4 regions of the Nonomuraea sp. NPDC050451 genome follow, and region 1 is predicted to be linked to each of the others. Evidence: riboswitches for the same ligand, from Rfam matches in the RefSeq annotation. Region 1 holds a riboswitch; each other region holds the start of a gene.

What was found. A riboswitch is a leader RNA that binds a small molecule or an ion and turns the genes downstream of it on or off. The one in region 1 is predicted to bind cyclic di-AMP.
Region 2: linked by a shared signal. The riboswitch ahead of ACIBI9_RS04980 (CHAP domain-containing protein) and the one ahead of ACIBI9_RS48505 (hypothetical protein) in region 1 are both predicted to bind cyclic di-AMP.
Region 3: linked by a shared signal. The riboswitch ahead of ACIBI9_RS43565 (hypothetical protein) and the one ahead of ACIBI9_RS48505 (hypothetical protein) in region 1 are both predicted to bind cyclic di-AMP.
Region 4: linked by a shared signal. The riboswitch ahead of ACIBI9_RS24510 (NlpC/P60 family protein) and the one ahead of ACIBI9_RS48505 (hypothetical protein) in region 1 are both predicted to bind cyclic di-AMP.

The regions. Positions count from the first base shown of each region.
Region 1 covers NZ_JBITHZ010000027.1:157,367-162,652, forward strand. Annotated here, with positions in the region: gene ACIBI9_RS48495 (DeoR/GlpR family DNA-binding transcription regulator) at 86-862, shown strand; gene galT (galactose-1-phosphate uridylyltransferase) at 859-1,938, shown strand; cyclic di-AMP (ydaO/yuaA leader) riboswitch at 2,003-2,144, shown strand; gene ACIBI9_RS48505 (hypothetical protein) at 2,150-3,106, shown strand; gene ACIBI9_RS48510 (DinB family protein) at 3,128-3,628, shown strand; gene ACIBI9_RS48515 (ATP-binding protein) at 3,639-4,115, opposite strand; gene ACIBI9_RS48520 (helix-turn-helix transcriptional regulator) at 4,349-5,215, shown strand.
Region 2 covers NZ_JBITHZ010000001.1:1,075,495-1,080,780, reverse strand. Annotated here, with positions in the region: gene ACIBI9_RS05000 (DUF6716 putative glycosyltransferase) at 1-302, opposite strand, end outside; gene ACIBI9_RS04995 (hypothetical protein) at 305-1,249, opposite strand; gene ACIBI9_RS04990 (aldo/keto reductase) at 1,347-2,168, shown strand; gene ACIBI9_RS04985 (Gfo/Idh/MocA family protein) at 2,188-3,141, shown strand; cyclic di-AMP (ydaO/yuaA leader) riboswitch at 3,259-3,396, shown strand; gene ACIBI9_RS04980 (CHAP domain-containing protein) at 3,410-4,084, shown strand; gene ACIBI9_RS04975 (YoaK family protein) at 4,274-5,020, shown strand; gene ACIBI9_RS04970 (alpha/beta fold hydrolase) at 4,986-5,286, opposite strand, start outside.
Region 3 covers NZ_JBITHZ010000022.1:38,809-44,094, reverse strand. Annotated here, with positions in the region: gene ACIBI9_RS43575 (aminotransferase class III-fold pyridoxal phosphate-dependent enzyme) at 1-804, shown strand, start outside; gene ACIBI9_RS43570 (alpha/beta hydrolase) at 801-1,646, opposite strand; gene ACIBI9_RS43565 (hypothetical protein) at 1,685-2,374, opposite strand; cyclic di-AMP (ydaO/yuaA leader) riboswitch at 2,561-2,695, opposite strand; gene ACIBI9_RS43560 (DUF5302 domain-containing protein) at 2,862-3,062, opposite strand; gene ACIBI9_RS43555 (MFS transporter) at 3,111-4,217, opposite strand; gene ACIBI9_RS43550 (PadR family transcriptional regulator) at 4,244-4,645, shown strand; gene ACIBI9_RS43545 (rod shape-determining protein) at 4,738-5,286, shown strand, end outside.
Region 4 covers NZ_JBITHZ010000007.1:315,999-321,284, forward strand. Annotated here, with positions in the region: gene ACIBI9_RS24490 (Lsr2 family protein) at 1-91, opposite strand, end outside; gene ACIBI9_RS24495 (RDD family protein) at 608-1,096, opposite strand; gene ACIBI9_RS24500 (RDD family protein) at 1,207-2,598, opposite strand; gene ACIBI9_RS24505 (amino-acid N-acetyltransferase) at 2,684-3,253, opposite strand; cyclic di-AMP (ydaO/yuaA leader) riboswitch at 3,531-3,680, shown strand; gene ACIBI9_RS24510 (NlpC/P60 family protein) at 3,776-4,726, shown strand; gene ACIBI9_RS24515 (LuxR C-terminal-related transcriptional regulator) at 4,754-4,966, opposite strand.

The sequences.
Region 1 (5,286 bases):
TGACCAGCGCAAGCGCAGCACGCGAACTAACATTCCCCAACAATTCCGTGTCATAATTTGGTGGAATCTGTTGGAAGGAGCGGGCGTGCTCGCACAGCAGCGTCAGCAGACGATCCTCGAACGCGTGCGCAGCAACGGCGGCGTCCGGGTCGCGGACCTCGTCCGCGAGCTCGGTGTGTCCGACATGACCATCCGCCGGGACCTCGAGGTGCTGGCCGAACGCGGGTTGCTGGAGAAGGTGCACGGCGGCGCCACCGCCCTCGGCCCAGGCTCCACCGAGGAGCCGGGCTTCACCGCGAAGTCGGCCCGCCAGCAGCAGGAGAAGGAGGCCATCGCGCGCCGCGCGGCCGGCCTCGTCCGGCCGGGCACGGCCGTGGCGCTCTCGGCGGGCACCACCACGTGGGCGCTGGCCCGCCACCTGATCGCCGTCCCGGAGCTGACCGTGATCACCAATTCGATCCCCGTCGCCGAGGTCTTCCACCGCAACCCGCGTCCCGACCGCACGGTCGTGCTGACCGGCGGCGTGCGCACGCCGTCCGACGCGCTGGTGGGCCCGGTGGCCGTGGCCGCGATCCGCCGCCTGCACGTGGACACGCTGTTCCTCGGCGTGCACGGGATGAGCGTGCGGGCCGGGTTCACCACCCCCAACCTGCTGGAGTCGGAGACCGACAGGGAGCTGGTGGCGGCCGCCACCCGGCTGGTCATCCCCGCCGACCACACGAAGTGGAACACGGTCGGCATCAGCACCATCGCCGAGCTGACCGAGGCCGACGTGGTCATCAGCGACGCGGGGCTGCCTGAGGACGCACGCATGGAGCTGGCCGAACGGGCCGGAGAACTGATCATCGCGGAGGGCTTGTGAAGCGCACCATCACCCACCTGGCCGACGGCCGTGAGCTGATCTATTTCGATCGGCGGGACGACGCCGACCGGAGCGCGATCGACCGGCGGGTGCTCGACCCCCGGCCGGTGGCCTCCGAGCTGCGCTACGACCCGCTGACCGAGGAGTGGATCGCGGTGGCGGGGCACCGGCAGACGCGGACGTTCCAGCCGACCGGCTCGGCGAACGAGTGCCCGCTGTGCCCGTCGTCGGACACGCGCTCGACGGAGGTGCCGGCGTACGAGTACGACGTGGTGGTGTTCGAGAATCGATTCCCCTCCTTCTCCGGCAATTTCGGGACTTATGCGGATGCGGGGGGCCTGAGTGAGGTCCGGCCGGGAGTGGGGCGGTGCGAGGTGGTCTGTTTCACCTCTGAGCATTCGTCGTCCTTTTCCAGGCTCTCCGACGACCAGGTGGAGCTGGTCATGGAGGCGTGGGCCGACCGGACGGCCGAGCTGTCCGGAATCGAGGGCGTGGAGCAGGTGTTCTGCTTCGAGAACCGGGGCGAGGAGATCGGCATCACGCTCGCCCACCCGCACGGCCAGATCTACGCCTACCCGTACGTCACGCCCAGGACCAAGCTCCAGCTCGCCGCCGCCAGGCGCTACTCGAAGGGCAACCTGTTCGCCGACGTGCTGGCCGCCGAGCGGGCCGCGGGGACGCGCGTGGTGGCCTCCAACGAGCTGTGGACGGCGTTCGTGCCCGCCGCCGCGCGGTGGCCGTACGAGGTGCACATCTACCCGCACCGGCAGGTGCCCGATCTGGCCGCGCTGACGGAGGAGGAGCGGTCGGCGTTCGCGCCCCTCTACACCTCGGTGCTGCGGGCCTTCGACGACCTGTTCGGCGTGGTGATGCCGTACATCTCGGCCTGGCACCAGGCGCCCGTGCGGCAGGACCGCGAGCTCGGCTATCTGCACCTGGAGCTGTTCAGCATCAGACGGGCGCCGGGCAAGCTCAAATACCTGGCCGGGTCGGAGTCGGCGATGGGTGCCTTCGTGAACGACGTGCTGCCGGAGGAGGCCGCCCGGATGCTTCGATCACAAGTAGATCACTATTAGATTTCTAATGGGGGTCGCATTACTCGTGATCTACCACTAATATCCCTTTTGTGTCGGCCGTAACGTCCGGCACACGCCTAATCCCGGGCGAGTCGCCCTGGAGCCGGGGACCCACCCGCACCTGGGGTGAATCCACTTCGGTGGTAGGGCACGCAGCTCCCAGCCCGAACCCGTCAGCTAACCCGGCCGGCAGAGGGAGAGGAACATCCACGTGGCGGCTCCGTCCCCCGCGACTTTCGCCATCGGCCTCGTCACGGCCGCCGCCGTCGCCCTCCTGCCGGCGACCGCGGCCGCGGCGGCCCCCAAGCCGTCGGAGGCCGAGCTCCGCGCCCAGCTCAAGCAGCTGAACGGCAAGATCGACAAGCTGATCGAGAAGTACAGCCTCAAGCGCGTCGAGCTGGCCAAGGCGCAGGCGGCGGCCAAGGCGGCCAAGGAGCGACTGGCGGCCGCGGAGAAGACGCTGGCCGCCGCCGAGCAGCGGGTCGGCGACCTCGCCAGGATGCGCTACCAGAACCACGACCCGTCGCTGCCCTCCGTCCTGATGGTCCAGAACGGCGGCGGCGCCGCCCTGCTCGAGCAGCTGACGGCCGAGCAGCAGGCGCTGGTCCAGGGCGTGGCCCAGGCCCGCGACGACAAGAAGAAGGCCTCCGACGAGGCCGCCGCGCTGGCCACCCAGATCGGCGTGGACGCCAAGGAGGTGTCCGCACAGCGCGCCGAGGCCGAGGACGTCATCGACGACATCAAGAAGAAGCTCCAGGACCTCGTGCCGTTCGGTCCCGGACGCAAGTCCGACGGCAGCTGGGCGCCCGAGCTGCCCGCCGGCTCCGACAACATCACGGCCCGTACGCGGCTGATGAAGGCGGAGCTGGAGAAGAACTTCAAGCTGCCGTACACGGTGGGCTGCTTCCGATCGGGTTCCAGCGGCGAGCACCCGCTGGGGCGGGCCTGCGACTTCATGATGAGCACCGGCGGCACGATGCCCGCGGCCATCAACAACGCCCTGGGCGACCGCATCGCGGACTGGGCGCTCAAGAACAAGGGCAAGCTCGGCGTCAAGTACGTGATCTGGAAGCAGCGCATCAACATGGGCTCGGGCTGGCGGGCCATGTCGGACCGCGGCAGCATCACCGAGAACCACTACGACCACGTCCACATCTCGATGTACTGAGGCTGGATAAGGTCGGACATCATGACTGACACCCGGATCCCGCCCCCTCTCGCCGGCGACGAGCGGACCACGCTGAACAACTGGCTCGAATGGCACCGCGGCACCCTCGCCGTCAAATGTGCGGGCCTGTCGGACGATCAGCTGCGCCTGCGCTCCGCCTCACCCTCGACCCTGTCCCTGCTCGGCCTGGTCCGGCACATGGCCCATGTCGAACGCTCGTGGTTCCGCCGCGTGCTGAACGGCGAGGACCTCCCCAAGCTGTGGGACAAGGACCGCGACAACGACGCCGACTTCAAGGAGGTGGACACCGCCTCGGTCAAGGAGGCCTTCGCCACGTGGGAGGAGGAGATCGAGCGCGCCCGCGCCATCTCGGACGTCAAGCCGCTGGACGCCGTCGGCGACCGCAACGGGCAGGAGTGCACCCACCGCTGGATCCTCATCCACATGATCGAGGAGTACGCCCGTCACAACGGCCACGCGGACCTGCTGCGCGAGCGCATCGACGGGGTGACCGGCGAATGACGGGACTGGATCAGGGCTCGGTGCGGAACAACGCCCACACGGCCTTGCCGCCGCGCGCCAGCGGGTCCCAGCCCCAGCACTGGCTGTAGGTCTCGACGATGTACAGGCCGCGCCCGTTCTCGGAGATGAAGTCCGGCTCCTTGGGTCGCGGCACCTCGTCGCTCGGGTCGGCCACCGCCAGCAGCACGTGCGGCTGTACGCGCATCAGCAAGAGCTCGATCTCCCGCCGCCCCGCCGCGTACATCGCGTACCGCACCGCGTTCGTCACCAGCTCCGACACCACCAGCGCGGCGTCGTCGCTGAGTTCGTGCAGGCCCCAGCCCTTCAGGGTCGAGCGGGTCACGTCCCTGGCCGTCTTCACGGAGTCGGCCTGAAAGGGCAACGGGCACGAGGTCGTGTACGGCTTGCCACCCATGAGCAGGTGGTCGAAGCCCACTTCGCGGGTGATTTGCAACGCATCGGCAGTGGCCAGAGGATCCTCCACCATGCTGCCGATACCTCCCCGTTCAGCCCGACTTAGTGCATGTTTGGCCCAATATGCACTAAGCCATCATGGGTCACGATCGCTGCAGCTGCAAGACCCAAATGCACGTGCACCTGCATTGTGCAGTAGCAAGCGGCGTTTTGGGGCATAACTCTGCTAATCGGACACGAGGTTGAGACCTTGTCATACCCGGCAATGTGGTGTCACTGTGTGTGCGGACCTTGATAGGAGGCAAAGTGACGCAGAACCAGCCGGGTTCCGGACCGACGGCGCTGCGCATCCTCCTGGGCTCCCAGCTGCGCAAGCTCAGGGAAGCGAAGAACGTCACTCGTGAGGAGGCGGGCCACCTCATCCGTGGCTCCGAATCCAAGATCAGCCGCATGGAGCTGGGCCGAGTGGGGTTCAAAGAACGGGACGTGGCGGACCTGCTGACCCTTTACGGGGTCGTCGACAAGCAGGCCCGCTCCGCCGTACTCGACCTGGTGGCCACCGCCAACGAGCCTGGTTGGTGGCACCGGTTCAACGATGTCCTGCCCACGTGGTTCCAGGCGTACGTCGGCCTTGAAGAGGCCGCCGCCAGGATCAGGACCTACGAAGTCCAGTTCGTGCCAGGACTGCTGCAGACCAAGGAGTACGCAAGGGCCGTCGTGACCGCCGGATCGGCGGGAATCGGGGCCGAGGAGATCTCCAGAAGAGTGGATCTCCGGCTGGAGCGCCAGCGGATGTTCGACAGGCCGGACGGGCCAGTGTTCTGGGCCGTGATCGACGAGGCCGCCCTTCGACGACCCATAGGTGGCGTCGAGGTGATGCGGGCCCAGATCGAGCACCTCATCGACCTGATGCGCCAGCCCAAAATCACGATTCAGATCATGCCGTTCAGCTTCGGCGGGCACAGCGCGGAAGGCGGGGCGTTCAGCGTCCTGCGCTTCCCCGACACCGACCTGCCCGACGTCGTGTACGTCGAGCAGTTGGCCAGCGCGCTCTACCTCGACAAGCGTGAAGACGTGGACCGATACACCGAGGTGATGGAGCGGCTCTGCGCCGTGAGCACCACCCCGGACGAGACGGTCGAGCTGTTGCGGACGATCGCGGACGAGTTCTGACGGACGGTTACGGATGATCGCGGGCGACTTGTGACGGCGCGGACGTCGTTGTTGGGTACGCATCTGCCCTA
Region 2 (5,286 bases), on a different contig from region 1:
CTCACGAACACCGGCCGCGGCCGCAGGTCGCCGAGCACGTCGGCCACCAGCACGTCCACCACCGGGCCCGTGCAGGCCACGAGCACCACGTCCGGCCGCATGCGCTCGGCCAGCCGCCGCACGGACCGCGCCGACACCACCGGCGGCGGCTCCAGGCCGCCCACGGCGGCGGCGATCTGCTCCGGCGAGGGCGCGATCGGCGTGCGCACCACCACCAGCTCCGCCGCGCCGCCGGGAGGAAGGTCGCCGAGCAGGCAGGCCGCCCACTTCAGATACGAGTCGGAGTCGGCGACCGCCAACACTTTCAACCGGACACTCCTGTCAGATGCGAGCGAAGGGCGGGAGCCGCCCTGCTGGTCCACCAGTCGTCAGGAACGTCCACGGGCTCCACGGCGACACCGCGCGGGCTGAGCAGCACCCGCAGCGAGGTGATCGCGGTCGAGGGCAGGCTGAGCACGCGCTGGCCCGGGTCCAGGCCGCGCAGCGTCAGCTCGGCCGGCGCGCCCACGTCGTGCACGGTGATGCCGGGGCGCTCCCGGATCAGGGCCACGTCCACGGGGTCCTCGCGGCGGTGCGGGTAGTACGCGAGCGGCTCCTGGGCCGCCAGGTCCGTCAGCCAGCGCAGGTAGTGGTCGCGGTGCACGAGCCCGTTCCGGACGAGCGAGGTGCCGAGGACGACCGTGCGCTCCGCGGGCCCCTCCGCGCTGGGCGGCTGGGCGCGCAGCCACGCGAACTGGTGGCGTACCAGGTTGATCCCGGCCCGCCGTACCCCGTCCTCCAGGGCCTGGTCCACGGGCAGGGCGGTGAAGACCGACACGTCGCTCAGGCGCAGCCGCAGCGCGGCCGCCAGGCCCAGCGCGGAGCGGAGCCTGGTCGGCTGGGTCCTGGCCCGCAGCAGCGGCCGGTACGGCCCCGCGGCCAGCAGCTCCAGCAGCCGGAGCGTGGCCAGCCCGTCGTCCACGATGACGATGCGGCCGGGACGCGAGGTGAGCCAGCGCAGCTGCACCCTGCCGGAGAAGGCGTCGCCGACGGCCTGCACGCGCCTGGGCATGCGCTCAAGCGGCTCCGCCAGCTCCAGGCCGTCGGGCAGCCCAAGAGACCTCAGCTCCCGACGTGTGGCTTTCAACGGTCGCAGGCCGGCGCGCGGCACGACCACCGTCTCGGGGCCGAGCACGCCCGCGTAATGGGCCTCGACGGCGCACAGCATCTGGAGCGGTGACTCCACCCAGGCCGACGCCTGTTCGACCACTCCTGTCCTCCCAGCCGGGTGATGGCCCGTTCACGACCGCTTCAAGCTAGCCCCGCCGCCTTAAGCCACCAGAAACGCGACGTGAACAATGGAGGGTATGAACTCGCTCATGCTCAACACCGACGGCGTGCAGATCCCGCAGCTCGGCTACGGCGTCTGGCAGGTCCCCGCCGACGAGGCCGCGCAGGCCGTCAGGACCGCGCTCAAAGCCGGTTACCGGCACGTGGACACCGCCGCCGCGTACGGCAACGAAGAGGGCGTGGGGCAGGCCGTGCGCGAAGCTGAGCTGCCGCGCCGGAAGCTGTTCGTGACCACCAAGCTGTGGAACGCCGACCACGGCCGCGCGGAGGCGGCCTTCGACGAGTCCCTGGCCCGGCTCGGCCTCGACTACATCGATCTTTTCCTCATCCACTGGCCGGTGCCGCAGCAGGACAAGTACGTGCAGGCGTGGAAGGCGATCGAGAAGATCTACCGTGACGGGCGCGTCAAGGCCATCGGCACCTCGAACTTCAGCATCGCGCACCTCACCCGCCTCATGAACGAGACCGACATCGTGCCCTCCATCAACCAGATCGAGCTGCACCCGTACCTCCAGCAGCGCGAGATGCGCGCCTTCCACGAGGCCAACGGCATCCTCACCGAAGCGTGGAGCCCGCTCGGCCAGGGCCAGGGCCTGCTGAACGACCCGGCGCTGGCCAAGCTGTCGGACAAGTGCGGCAAGACGCCCGCGCAGATCGTGCTCCGCTGGCACCTGCAGCTCGGCCACGTCGCGATCCCCAAGTCGGTCACCCCGGCGCGCATCGCCGAGAACATCGGCGTCTTCGACTTCATCCTCGACGCCGAGGACATGGCCGCCATCGGCGCGATGAACAGGGGCCAGCGGATCGGACCCGACCCCGACACGTTCAACATGACCTGACTCGTCTACGATCTCCCGCGTGCGGGATTTTGCGTGGGGCATAGCAGCGACAGGGAATATTGCGCAGACGGTCGGGGCGGCCATCGCGGCCGAACCGGGCATGCGGGTGGCCGCCGTCGGGTCGAGGAACTTGGGGCGGGCGCAGGCGCTGGCCGCCACGCTGGGGGCGGAGTCCGCGTACGACTCCTATGAGCGGCTCTGCGCCGACCCGGCCGTGGACGCGATCTACGTGGCGACGCCGCACGCCCAGCACCTGGAGGTGGCCGAGGTCGCCATCGCCGCGGGCAAGGCCGTGCTGTGCGAGAAGCCGCTGGCCGCCACCGTGGACGACGCGGAGAAGATGGTACGCCTGGCCCGCGAGGCGGGCGTGTTCCTGATGGAAGCGATGTGGATGCGGTTCAACCCGCTCATCCAGAAGATCGCGGCCGAGGAGCGCTTCGGCGACCTCCGCTCGGTGCACGCCTCCTTCGGCTTCGCCAAGCCCTACGACCCGGAGCACCGGCTGTGGGCGCCGGAGCTCGGCGGCGGGGCGCTCCTGGACCTCGGGATCTACCCGTTCGGCCTGGCCCAGCTGTTCTTCGGCATGCCCTCCGACCTGCGGATCACCGGCACTCTGGCGCCCAACGGCGTCGACGCGGAGGCCGGCGGCGTCCTGCTCTACCCCGGCGGCAGGAAGGCTCTCGTGGAGACTTCGTTGCTCGGGAATTACCCGAACCATGCCTGCGTTGTAGGGACTCAGATGCGGGCGGACCTCCAGGCACCGTTCTGGGCGACGCCGCGGATTTTGCTCTCTGGGCCCTCCATGGAGCCGGAGGAGTACGTGCTCGATCCGGCGGACAACGGGTACGCCGGAGAGCTCCGCGAGGTCCGTGCCGCGACGGCCGAAGGCAGGACCGAAAGTTCGATCATGCCGCTTGACGAATCCCTTGCCATGATGGGGCTTCTGGCCGAGGCTCGCAGGCAGGTCGCCTAGCTGGGCCTTTATCGATTTGTAACCCTCTTGCCTTATGCATTACGTTTGAGGCATTCTTGAGACATACGTCCGGTTTGTCCGGACTTGTCTGACCATCGCACGACACATCACAGGACAGTCCTGTGACCGCTGAATCCGCCCTCGGGCGGAACCGGGGACCCACGTCCTTTGGGGTGAATCGGCACTTCGGTGCCGTAGGGCAGCTTCCACGCCCGAACCCGTCAGCTAACCCGGTAAGCGGTATGGAAGCAAGGAGTAAACCCCCTCGATGGCCAACTTCCGCTTTACCTCGGCTGCGAAGACCAACATCGCCCGCGCCCTTCTCGGCGCCACCGTCCTCGGATCCGCGTTCGGCGCCCACATGACCAGCGCCACCGCAGCGGAGAAGCAGCCGATCGACACGACCACCGTCGCCGACCACGCCGACCGCTCGCGCGAGACCAAGGTCAGCGTCACCGCCGACCAGGTCCTGGCGCTCGCCAAGGCCCAGATCGGCATCACCGAGAACGCGGCCGGCGGCGGCACCAAGTTCCAGCGGTGGTACGCCAACTCGCAGCGCGCCGCGGAGACCATCGCCCGTGACGGCGGCAGCCGCGCCCACTACCTGAACGCCGCCTGGTGCGCGATGTTCGTCTCCTGGGTGGGCGAGCAGACCGGCGCCCGCTCGCAGATCGGCTGGGACGCCTGGACCGTCGCCCACGCCAAGTGGTTCGCGGCCAACCACCGCTTCGGCACCGAGGCCAAGCCCGGCGCCATCGTGTACTTCTCGTGGAGCGGCAGCAAGAACCTCAACGACATCAAGCACGTCGGGTTCGTCGAGAAGGACAACGGCGACGGCACCATCTCGACCATCGAGGGCAACACCGGCAACGGCAAGGTCGAGGAGCGCGTCCGTCCCAAGTCCCAGGTCGTCGGCTACGGCTACCCCCAGTACCGTTCCTGACCTGACTTCCCCCAGGCGCCTCATTCCCCCCACGCCGAACGAGCGCGCGTCCCGCACGGGACGCGCGCTCGTCGCGTTCACCCCCGCGAGTGCGGCGGCCCGCCACCGGGGAAGACCCGAGGCAAACCGCCCGCCACCGGGGAAGATCCGAGGCGAGCCGCCCGCGACCTCGCCGAGGAGCCGCCCACCATGCCAGCCGAGCGCAGACGCCCCGGAAGGCTGGTGCGGAGCGGGCTGCGCCGGGTCGCCGACGGGCTCTTCCCGAGCGGCGCCAACCCCCACGGCGTCCTGCCCGCCCTGCTGATCCTCCTGGCCCTCGTCACCGGCCTCGTGGACGCCGTCAGCTTCCTCGGCCTGGGCCGCGTCTTCGTCGCCAACATGACCGGCAACATCGTCTTCCTCGGCTTCGCCCTGGCCGGGGACCCGCTAATGTCCAAATGGGCCTCACCGGCGGCCCTCGCCGCCTTCGCAACCGGCGCCTGGAGCGCCGGCCGGGTGATCAGGCGGGCCGCGAACACGCGACGGGCGTTCGCCGCCGCCACCGCCGTACACGCGATCCTCGTCGCCGCCGCCCTCGCCGTCGCCCTCACGGCCGGACACCGCGCGACCTGGCCCCAAGCAGCCCTCATCGTGCTGCTCGCCTGCGGCATGGGCCTGCAGAACGCGTCCGTACGGGCGCTCGGCGTACCCGACCTGGTCACCAACGTCCTCACCACGACCCTCACGGGCCTGGCCGCCGACACCCCGGGCCGCGCCGCCCTGCGCCGGTCCGCCTCCGTGGCGGCGATGTTCCTCGGCGCCCTCGCCGGCGCCACCCTCCACCTCACCACCGGCCCCGCCCCCGCCCTGGCAGCCGCCCTGACCCTGCTCACCACCGTCGCCCTCATCGCCCGCAGTGGTCTCAGCCGAGAAAGAACTCCGCCAGCGCCCGGGTGACCCCGGCCGGATCGTTCTCCATCGGGATGTGCCCCGCCCCGGGAACGCGCACCAGCGTCGTGTTCGGCACCTCGGCGGCGAAGCGCTCGGCGTACCGGACCTCCTGGAACGTGTCCTCCTCCCCCCACACCAGCAGCTTCGGCGTCTCATCGGCCTTGAGCGCGGGCACCAGGTCCAGCGTGTAACGGCTGTCGGCCGCGCCCGCCAGCGCCATCCACGACCGGCCCACCCGAGGGTCGTTCCACGGATCCAGGTACTCGGCCAGC
Region 3 (5,286 bases), on a different contig from region 1:
CACGGCGCCTACCACGGGGCGGACCCCTGGTGCACGCCCTCCCTGGCGGGCACGACGCCCAACGAGCGGGCGGACCTGGTGGAGTTCACGTACAACTCACTCGAATCGCTGGAGGCCGCGGCGGCGACCGTGGAGGGCGACGTGGCGGCGATCATCGTGACGCCGTTCAAGCACGACTCGTTCGAGGACCAGGAGCTGGTGGAGCCCGCCTTCGCGCGGGGTGCCCGCGCCCTGGCCGACCGGCTCGGGGCCGCGCTGGTGATCGACGACGTGCGGGCCGGGTTCCGGGTCGACCTGCGGGGATCCTGGGAGCCGTACGGGGTGCGGCCCGACCTGACCGCCTGGTCGAAGGCCATGGCGAACGGCTACCCGATCGCCGCCGTCACCGGCACGGACGCGCTGCGCGGACCGGCGCAGACGCTGTACTCGACGGGGTCGTTCTGGTTCTCGGCGGTCGCCATGGCGGCGGCCAAGGCGACCATCGAGACGCTGCGCGACACGGACGGCATCGGCGCCATGGAGCGCGCGGGCACGCAGCTCCGCGAGGGGCTCTACGCGCAGGCCAAGTCCCACGGGTTCGTGGTGAACCAGACGGGGCCCGTCACGATCCCGTGGCTCAGCTTCGACGGGGACGCCGACCTGTCCGTCGCGATGTGGTGGAGCGACGCCTGCCTGCGGCACGGGGTCTACCTGCATCCGTGGCACAACTGGTTCATGTCGGCCGCGCACACGGAGGCCGACGTGGCCAGGGCGCTGGAGGGCACGGACCAGGCGTTCGCGGAGACCCGTGCCCACTTCGGCTAGGTGGCGGTGAGCTTGGCGATCTCGGCCACGACCGACGGCCAGAGCGGGCGCGGCAGGTCGTGGCCCATGCCCGGGTAGGTCACCAGCCGGGCGCCCGGCACGGCCGCGGCCGTGGCGTGGCCGCCCGCGACCGGGACGAGCTGGTCCGCCTCCCCGTGCAGCACCAGCGTGGGCACCCGCACCCCGGCGAGCCCGAGGGTGCGGTCGCCCGAGGCCATGATGGCGGCGAGCTGCCGGGCCGTCCCCTCGGGGTCGAAGCAGCGGTCGAACGCGAGTCCGGCCAGCAGGGTGATCCGGTCGTGGTCCAGCTCGTATCCGGGCGAGCCGATGACCGACCAGGTGCGCACCGCCTGGGCCAGGACCGCTTCGCGGTCGGCGGGGGGCGCGGCCATGAGGGCGGCGAGCGCGGCCTCGGTGGGCGGGGCCACCGAGGGGCCGGGAGTTGACATGATCGAGGTCAGGGTCAGCACCCGGTCCGGGTGGCGGATGGCCAGGGCCTGAGCGATCATGCCGCCCATCGACGCCCCGACCACGTGGGCGGCCGGCCAGCCCAGCGCGTCCATGAGTCCCGCCGCGTCGTCGGCCAGGTCGTCCAGCAGATACGGCGAGGGCGCCCCCATCGCGGGAACGCCCTGATCGTGGAAGTGGGTGGACAGGCCGGCGTCGCGGTTGTCGAACCGTACGACGTGGTGTCCCTGGTCCGCCAGCAGCTCGCAGAGGCCTTCATCCCAGTGGATGAGCTGCGCGCCGAGCCCCATGATGAGGAGCAGGGGGCGTCCTTCGTGCGAGCCGAAGCTCTCGTAGGCGATTTCGATGCCGTTCGCGGCTACGCGGGTGGTCACGTGGACCAGAATGACATTCTGGTCCAGGTCCGTAAAGTTCAGCCCTTGAGGAGATTGCGTACGCGGTCGCTGGCGAGCGCCACGCCGCCGCCCACCGCGGCCACGGCGCTGGCCACGACGGCGCCCGTGCCGGCGCTCCACTCTCCGGCCTCGCGCGCGGGCGGCACGGCCGCGGCGCCCGCCGGGGGCTCGGCCGGGTTGTCGTCGTGTTCGGACCAGGCGCCGGTCGAGAACGGGACCGGGTAGTTCTTCTTGCCGGGACCGTTGCCCCACTTGGTGATGACGTAGTCGACCTTGATGTGCCCCTCGCCGCCGTTGCCGTCGACGCCGAGCGTGTCCATGTTGAACGTGCCGCCGGTCAGCTCCGCGAACGTCTTGCCGTCCAGGTCGAGCATGACCCCGTTGTTGGAGGGCACGCCCGGGCCGCGGTCGCCGACGAAGAAGGGCAGCTTCTTGCCGTCGTGGATCACGTAGCCCTCGGTCATGAGCGGCCAGCTCGGGCTGGCGGCCAGGCCTTTCTGCATGGGCTTGCCACTGGCGGGCAGGCCGGTGTCCCCGGCGCGGCCGGAGGCGTCGTCCCAGAAGTACGAAGCGGTGGTCGAGCCCTTGAGCAGGACCTTCTCGTCCGTGTTGGAGTCGGCGTGGGCCGCGGTGCCGGCGATGGTGAGCGCGCCGACGGTGGAGGCGGTGAGCAGAGCGAGGGTACGCAGGCCAAAACGTGCAGACATGAAAAGTAAGTCCTTCGCGAGGGGGCAGGGAGGTTGCGCTCGCTTGAAAAAGGGCGTAGCAGGGCAAAGCACCTGACAAGGGGGAAAGCTACGCGGAGCGCGAAACGAGCCTGGGGAAGGGACCGCTCAGAGGGCGGTCGTCATCACGCCGTGTGGATGTTCTACGTGATCATTCAAGTTATGCATATGTCCTCTCCATCTCGCCTACCGGGTTAGCTGACGGGTTCGGGCGTGGAGGTGCCCTACCGACACGTGGTCGGATTCACCCCAGGGAGGTGGGTCCCCGGCTCCCGAGTGATCGGGATTAGGCGCCAGCCGGCTGGTTCCTTCTGTGGTCCACGCCACCGGCTGGTAAGTGGGCATCACTCTAACCACGTATTCCGGACAAACACAAACAGTTCGTCATGAATCGGTGTAAAGATCTACCTGTCCCCGGGCATAGAGAAAGGGGGCACGGCATTGCCGTACCCCCTTGAAATTCCCGGCCTCAGCCGCCGCTCTTGCGCCTGAACGATCTTTTACTCGCAGCCGGACCATGCGTCCCGTGGATCTTTGATGGGTCGCCGCCCTTGCCACCCGCGCCCGAGCCCGCGTGCTGGCCGCGCTTGCGCTCCAGCGCCTCGCGGAACTTGCGCTTCAACTCGTCCTCGGGAGTCTCGCTGACTTCCGGCTCCGGTGTATCCGCCATGAGGACCTCCATGGTGTTGGGGACTATCACAGCTTCGCACGGCGCCGCTTATGACGCGAAACTGGCCTCCGCCCTGCTCTCCGGCGTGGCGGGCACCTCCAACCGCCTGGCCGGCATCGCCACCAGCGCCACCAGGGCGAGCAGCGCCCCCGCCACCCCCAGCGACGGGATGACCGCCGCCGCGGCGGAGGCGTGCGCGGCGGCCAGCCCGTGCGCGGGCGCGTCCGCGGTGACCGTCGAGGTGTAGAGGGTGCCGCCGACGGCCAGCGCCACGGAGCCGCCGATCTGGCGGAAGAAGGTCAGGTTCGCCGAGGCGACGCCGATGTACTGCGGCTCGACGGACTGCTGGGAGGCCACGGTCAGCCCGGACAACATCGGGCCCATGCCCAGCCCGATCAGCAGCATCCAGCCGGCCAGCAGCAGCCCGTCGGTGTGCGCGGTCAGGTTCAGGCAGAGCAGGGTGCCCGCGACGAGCAGGAACGGGGAGGCGACCAGCCACGGCTTGTAGACCCTCGTCCTGGACATGAGCGCGCCCATGACGACGCTGCCCACGACCATGGCCAGCGTCATCGGGTAGATCCTCAGCCCGGACTCGGTGGCGCTGACGCCGAGGGACTCCTGGAAGTAACGCGGCAGGAACACCACGCCGGCGTACATGCAGAAGGCCGTGAAGAACGACGTGACGTTCACGAGCGTGTAGGTGCGGTTGCCGAACAGGTGCATGGGCATGATCGGGCTGACCGCCCGCCTCTCGACCAGCACGAACACCGCCAGCAACGCGGCCGCCAGCACGATCGGCCCGGCCACGGCGGCGTCGTTCCAGGTGTGGCCGTCCAGACCCTTCTCCGTCAGGCCCAGCAGCAGCGCGCTGATGGCCACGGTGAAGACCGCGATGCCCGCGTAGTCGGGGCGCCCGCCGCCGCCCACGCCCGGCCGGTTCGGCAGGCGGCGCGCGACGATCGCGATCAACACGAGGCCGAGCGGCACGTTCACGTAGAAGGCCCAGCGCCAGGTCGCATGGTCGGTGAACAGCCCGCCCAGGAACGGCCCGGCCAGGTACGTCAGCCCCATCACGCCGCCGAGCGCGCCCTGGACTCGGGCGCCGTTCGTACCGGGCGGGAACATCTCCATCACCAACGCCATCGACAGCGGCAGGAGCGCGCCCGCGCTCGCTCAACCACGTGTGGCAGGCCGGGCACACGCAGATCTATCCCGAGCTGGTGAAGATGGCGGCCGACGGCCTGGTGGCGGCCTCGTCCGAGGGCGCGAGGGGGCGCAAGATCTACACGATCACCCCCGAGGGGGCGCGGGAGCTGCACACGTGGCTGGTGGAGCACGAACCGGTCTTCGTCGTACGCAACGAGACCGCGCTGCAGGCGTTCCTGCTGCCGCTGCTGTCCACGGAGGAGGCGATCGCGGTGGTCGAGCGGATCAAGGCCGGGTACGAGGCCCGGCTGGTGGCCCTGGACTGCCAGCCCGGGGACGGCTCCGGCCGCTACGCGCTGCGGCTCGGGCTGGCCCAGGTCCGCACCGGCATCGAGTGGGCCGAGGAGACCCTGGCCGCCCTCAGGGGCCTCAGGTAAAGGGGAACCACTCCGTTCCTGGTGTTGGGTTGGAGCGGCCCCGGAAATAGACCCGGCATGCCCGCCACGATCGCGACGTCCGCAGTCCTGTCATGAGTCTCCTCGGCCGCGACCTGGCGATGGACCTCGGGGGCGCCCGTACCCGGATCTACGTCAGGGGCAAGGGCATCGTGCTCGACGAACCCTCCGCGGTGACGATCGACGGCCGTACCGGCAAGGTCATCGGGTACGGCGCGGACGCGACAGGCGACGAGACGTGCTGGCCGGTCAGCGGCGGCCTGCCGGCCGACGGCGAGCTCACCCGACGGATGGTCAAGCACTTCCTGAGCAAGGTGCACCGGCGCCGCCCGCTCGCCAGGCCGCGCCTGGTCATGGCGCTGCCGGACGACTCCACGCCGATCGAGCGGGCCACGCTGCGCGACGTGGCGTACGAGGCGGAGGCCAGGCAGATCCGGCTGATCCCGCACTCGCTCGCGGCGGCGCTCGGCGCGGGCCTGCCGGTCCGCGACTACGTGGGGGGCATGGTGATCGACATCGGGCGCGACTCCGCCCGGATCGCCGTGCTCTCCGGCGGGGAGGCCGTGGCCACGACGACGGTCCCGAACGGCGGCCGGACCGTGGACCGGGCCATCGCCCGCCTG
Region 4 (5,286 bases), on a different contig from region 1:
AGGACGAGCCGTCAATAGCGAAGCTGACCGTCTCATTGGCCTCGCCCCCATCGAGGTCATCGATGAGAATCTCCTGGATCTGCTTGGCCATCTACGCAATCCTTTCGCGGAGCATTGTTTCATTCGCCTGCCCAAACATATACCCGGAAAGGCGCGGAGACAATTCAGCGCAGCGGGGATTCGGCTGACTGGCCGATCAGTTCTGCCGCTCGGCCTGATCCTCGCGGTTTCGGCGGCCTCCCAGGGCCTCGGATCGGACCAACTTCACTACGCCAAAGATGAAGGCACCACCGACCACCGCCGGGGGGATGAGCGCTGACAATACGTCTGTTAGGGCTTCCATTCGTCCTCGCCTCCACGGCTTGCGGGGTTTCCGGGGCGCATTATGCGGATGGGAGCGCGCCCAGGAGGGGCGTTGCGGCCCTCACGACGCGCTAGGTGACTGCCGTTGGCACCTGACCATAGCGGCGCTCAGATGCCCTGCGCCTCGCAGGGCACCAACATCCGGCAACCCGGATGCCCCATAGCCTAATGCCAGTCTCTCCAGGCTCCTTACCGGATCAAGAGAAAATTTTTGGAATTGGCGTCCTGCCAGGCACGGGATGGGTCAGCGAAGATCTTTTACCACGCGTGTTCCGGCCAGCCTGTCGTGCGGCCCGCGTTCCAGGGGCTTGTCGATCAGGATGAGCAGCCCCACGCAGAACAGGAGCATTCCGGCGACCAGATTCACCACGGGAATGCCCATCAGCATGACCGGGCCCGGATAGACCAGGGACCGTTTGAGCAGCGCCCTGGAGGCGACGTGGGGCGGCGCCAGGCGAATCCCCATGATCGCCTTGCCGAACGTCCTGCCGCGCCGGTAATGGGCCCACCAGTCGTAGCCCGTATAAGCCAGCCCCGCCGCCAGCCACGCGAACACACCGGGCAGCCGGCCGTCCAACGCCTCCAGCATCCCGACAGTTCGGAAGATGCCCCACAGCGCGATGAACAGAATGTAATAGAGCACCCCGAAGACGAACGCCTCAATCGCCCGGGCGGCGAGCCGTTCCCACCATTCCGCGGGCGGCGCGTCCGCCTGCGGCGGCGACCCGGCCATAACCCCCACCTCGCGTCATCAGCGGCTCAGGTTCCCCATTTTGGTACGGCCCGTGCACACAAAACAGGGGCCGACGCGAAGCCGGCCCCTGCTTTTACCTGACGCTTGGACTACTTGATCTTCACCACCACGGTGTTCGCGAACTTGTCCGCGAACGTCTGCTGCAGCGGCTTGTCCCACAGCTGCGAGGCGCCGTTGACGCCCACGGCGGCGTAGGCGAGCAGCGTGCCGATGAAGCTCAGCGGGAGGGCACCGAGCACGTAGCCGCCCCAGGTGACGCCGGCGCGCTTGAGCGCCGCGTCGGTCGCCAGGCCGCCCGGCGGCAGGCCCTGGCCCACAGGGACGACCTTGATGCCCATGACCATCTTGCCGACGGTCTGGCCCTTCGCCTTCAGCAGGAAGAAGTCATAACCGACCCATATGGCGGTCACGATGATCGTCGCCAGGATGGCCACGATCACGCTCGAGAAGACACCGCTGCTGGCGCCGCTGCTCGAGACGTAGCTGGCCACGAAGATCGCCGTCATGATGGCGGTGATGACCATGTTCACGATGAAGAGGATGACACCGTCGATGAGCCTGGCCACCAGGCGCTGCCACCACTCCGCCAGGGGGGCCGGAGCGCCGGGCGGCTGCACGCCCACGGGACCGGGCTGGCCGTAGGCCTGACCGTAGCCGGGCTGGCCGTACTGCTGCGCCTGGCCGTAGCCCTGCTGCCCGTACTGCTGCTGGCCGTACTGCTGGTCGCCGTAGCCCTGCTGGGCGTAGCCGGGCTGGGACTGCTGCTGCTGTCCGTAGCCCTGCTGGCCGTACTGCTGCTGGCCGTAGTCGGGCTGCGACTGGGGCTGCTGCCCGTACTGCTGGCCGTAGTCCGGCTGGGACTGCGGCTGCTGGCCGTACTGCTGCTGGCCGTAGTCCGGCTGCGACTGGGGTTGCTGGCCGTACTGCTGGCCCGAGGGCTGCTGCTGGCCGTAGCCCTGCTGCCCGTAACCAGGCTGGGACTGGGCCTGCTGGCCGTAGCCGGGCTGCGACTGCTGCTGCTGCCCGTACTGCTGGCCATAGCCCTGCTGGCCCGACTGTGGCTGCTGGCCGTAGCCCTGCTGCTGCCCGTACTGCTGACCGTAGTCAGGCTGGGACTGCTGCTGCTGGCCGTAGTCCGGCTGGGACTGGGGTTGCTGGCCGTACTGGGGCTGCTGGCCGTAGCCCTGCTGGGCCTGCTGGCCGTAGCCGGGCTGGGACTGCTGCTGCTGTCCGTACTGGGGTTGCTGGCCGTACTGCTGCTGGCCGTACTGGGGTTGCTGACCGTACTGCTGTTGCTGACCGTACTGGGGCTGCTGGCCATAGCCCTGCTGCCCATAGGCGTCGTCCGCCCGGTAGCCGATCACAGTCGCGTCCGGGTCGGGCTCGCCGGGGTGGCGGCCCTGGTTCTGCTGCCCGTAATAGGGAGGCGCAGAGTTGTCGCCGGATTCGTCCTGTGGATACGGCGGCTGTCCGGTGCTCACCGTGTCACCTCGCTTCGAGTGCGCATGTGGCACGTGTCAGGACACATGCCTGTGCTGCCCAACGTATCGACATAGGTATCAACAATCACCTTTCCATCTGGTCAAGGTCCACGTCACCCGATGTCAGGTGGAGCAGCATGCGGGTGTTTCCCAGCGTGTTCGGCTTGACGTGTTCAAGATCCAAAAACTCCGCCACACCCTCGTCGTACGAGGCCAGCAGTTCGGCGTAGACCTCGGGCGAGACCGGTGTGCCCTGAATCGGGCGGAACCCGAGCCGCGCGAAGAAGTCGACCTCAAAAGTCAGACAGAATACACGTCGCAGACCCAAATCCTTAGCCTGCTGGATGAGCGCGGAGACGATCCGGTAGCCGACGCCCATCCCCCGGCACTCGGGATCCACCGCCACCGTGCGGACCTCGGCGAGGTCCTCCCAGAGCACGTGGAGCGCGCCGCAGCCGACGACCTGCCCGCCTCGCTCGGCCACCCAGAACTCCTGTACGTCCTCGTACAGGGTCACCGTGGCCTTCTCAAGGAGCCGCGGCCCCGCCCCCGCGTAGGTGTCGACCAGGCGCCTGACCATGCGCACGTCGGGCGTGCGGGCACGCCGGACCACCACCGCGGTCTCGGGCACTGTCAGCTCGGCCACCTGCTCCATGGTTCTCCAGGGTACAGATCTCATTACGGCTCAGCCCTAACTCCCATGTCTCGGCCCATCTTGTTACATCTCGTGGTCAGATCGGCACGGGGTGGGCGCGGCCAGCTCGCGCCCGCCGAAAGCGCGGACAAATGGGGCATAGGGCCTGTTCTGCACGGGTGCCCACGAGATCACCTTGTGACCCTTCGGTTGTGAAACCTCTACAGACTTGGCAGTTCTGGTTGAGCACGAACCCGGAGTGCATTAGTGTCCAGCGACAATGTTCCCCGCGTGTCGCGCGGGAGACACGCCCAATTCTCGCAAGGGAAGCCGGGGAACCGCCGGTGGCGACCTCCGACGCCACCACTGGGGTGAATCCGAGTCTCTCGGTAGGGCTGCTCCGGCCCGAACCCGTCAGCTAACCCGGTAGGCGTCGACGAGAGGAGCTGGTTGGTGAAGCCCACGCTCAGCGGTGGGGGGAAGTCGGCGGGCAAGCACGCCCGCCCTCCGGAACGGGCTCGGCGACCGCGCCGCTTCGGTGTGGTGAGTCTCACAGTCGCCGCGCTGCTGTTCGCCATCCCCGTCGGTTCGGCGTCCGCGGATCCCGAACCCACGCTGAAAGAGCTCGCCGACCAGGCCACGAAGCTGCACACCGACATCGAGACGCTGACCGAGCAGTACAACGGCCAGCGGGAGAAGCTCAAGACCGCCAAGAAGGCCGCTGAGTCCGCGCAGAAGACGTTGACGAGCAGCGAGTCGGATCTGGCCGCCAAGCGCGCGAAGGCCGTCGCGCTGGCCCAGAACGCCTACATCACCGGTGGCCTGAAGACCCTCGCCTTCGCCACCTCCGACGACCCCGAGGGCTTCCTCAACCGCGCCGCGACCTCGTACGCGCTGCAGACCGAGCAGGGCGAGGAGATCAACCAGCTCACCAAGGCGATGGACACGGCCACCCGCGCCAAGGAGAGCGCCACGGCCCGCATCGACGAGGTCCAGAAGCTCGTCACCGAGCTCGACACCAAGCGCGACAAGATCACGAAGCTGGTGGCGAAGGTCGAGAGCAGCCTGTTCAGGCGGGCCCTGGGCGAGGCCGGACGCCCCGGCACGCGTGCCGTGCGCGTCAACCTGCCGATCCCGGGCTCGGGGAAGGCCGCGGAGGCCGCGCGCTGGGCGCTCACGCAGCAGCTCAAGCCGTACGTCTGGGGCGCCGAGGGCCCCGGCTCCTACGACTGCTCCGGGCTCGTCATGGCCGCGTTCCAGCGGGTGGGCATCTCGCTGCCGCACTACACCGGCGACCAGTGGACGGCCGGCCGGCACATCTCGCGCGAGGAACTCCGGCCGGGCGATCTGGTGTTCTTCTACAGCGACCTGCACCACGTGGGCATCTACATCGGCGGGGGCATGATGGTGCACGCCCCGCAGACGGGTGACGTCGTACGGATCGCGTCGATCGCGAGGCGGCCGTTCGCCGGCGCGGTGCGCATCGCCGACTGAGCGCGGCACCCCGGCGGTCCGCCGCGGCTAGATCAGCTGGCGGCGGGCTGCCCAGGCCACGGCCTCGATCGCCGTGGCCACGCCTATGCGATCGCAGATGCCCCGCAGCCTTCGGCGTACCGTGCGCCCGCTGATATCCAGCCGCCGCCCTACCCGATCGACCGTGACTCCCTTGGCCAACTCCGCCAGCAGCGCCAAATCAGCATGGCTGAGCTCAACGCCTTCAGTGAGCACATCCATCGGGAGCCCTCCCCCCAACAGCAGAACTCGGACCTCACAGACGGGCCGAAGCCGCTCCTCGCAGACGGTAAACGCATCCTGGAAAGGTCGTCAAGCATGACAATCGCCGCACTTGACGAGCGCTATTGACATGATCCGCTATATATGACGCACTCGCGATATGTCAGAACGTAGAGTGATCACATTGGGGCTTCCGGAATAGCCCTGACCAGCGTTCCAGTTTTCGATCAGTTCGCCATGGATATTCCACATGATCGATACCCTCGTTATCGCTGGGCACGCGTCCGCGGCGCGATCTTTCCGGCGCACGGCGAGCCACC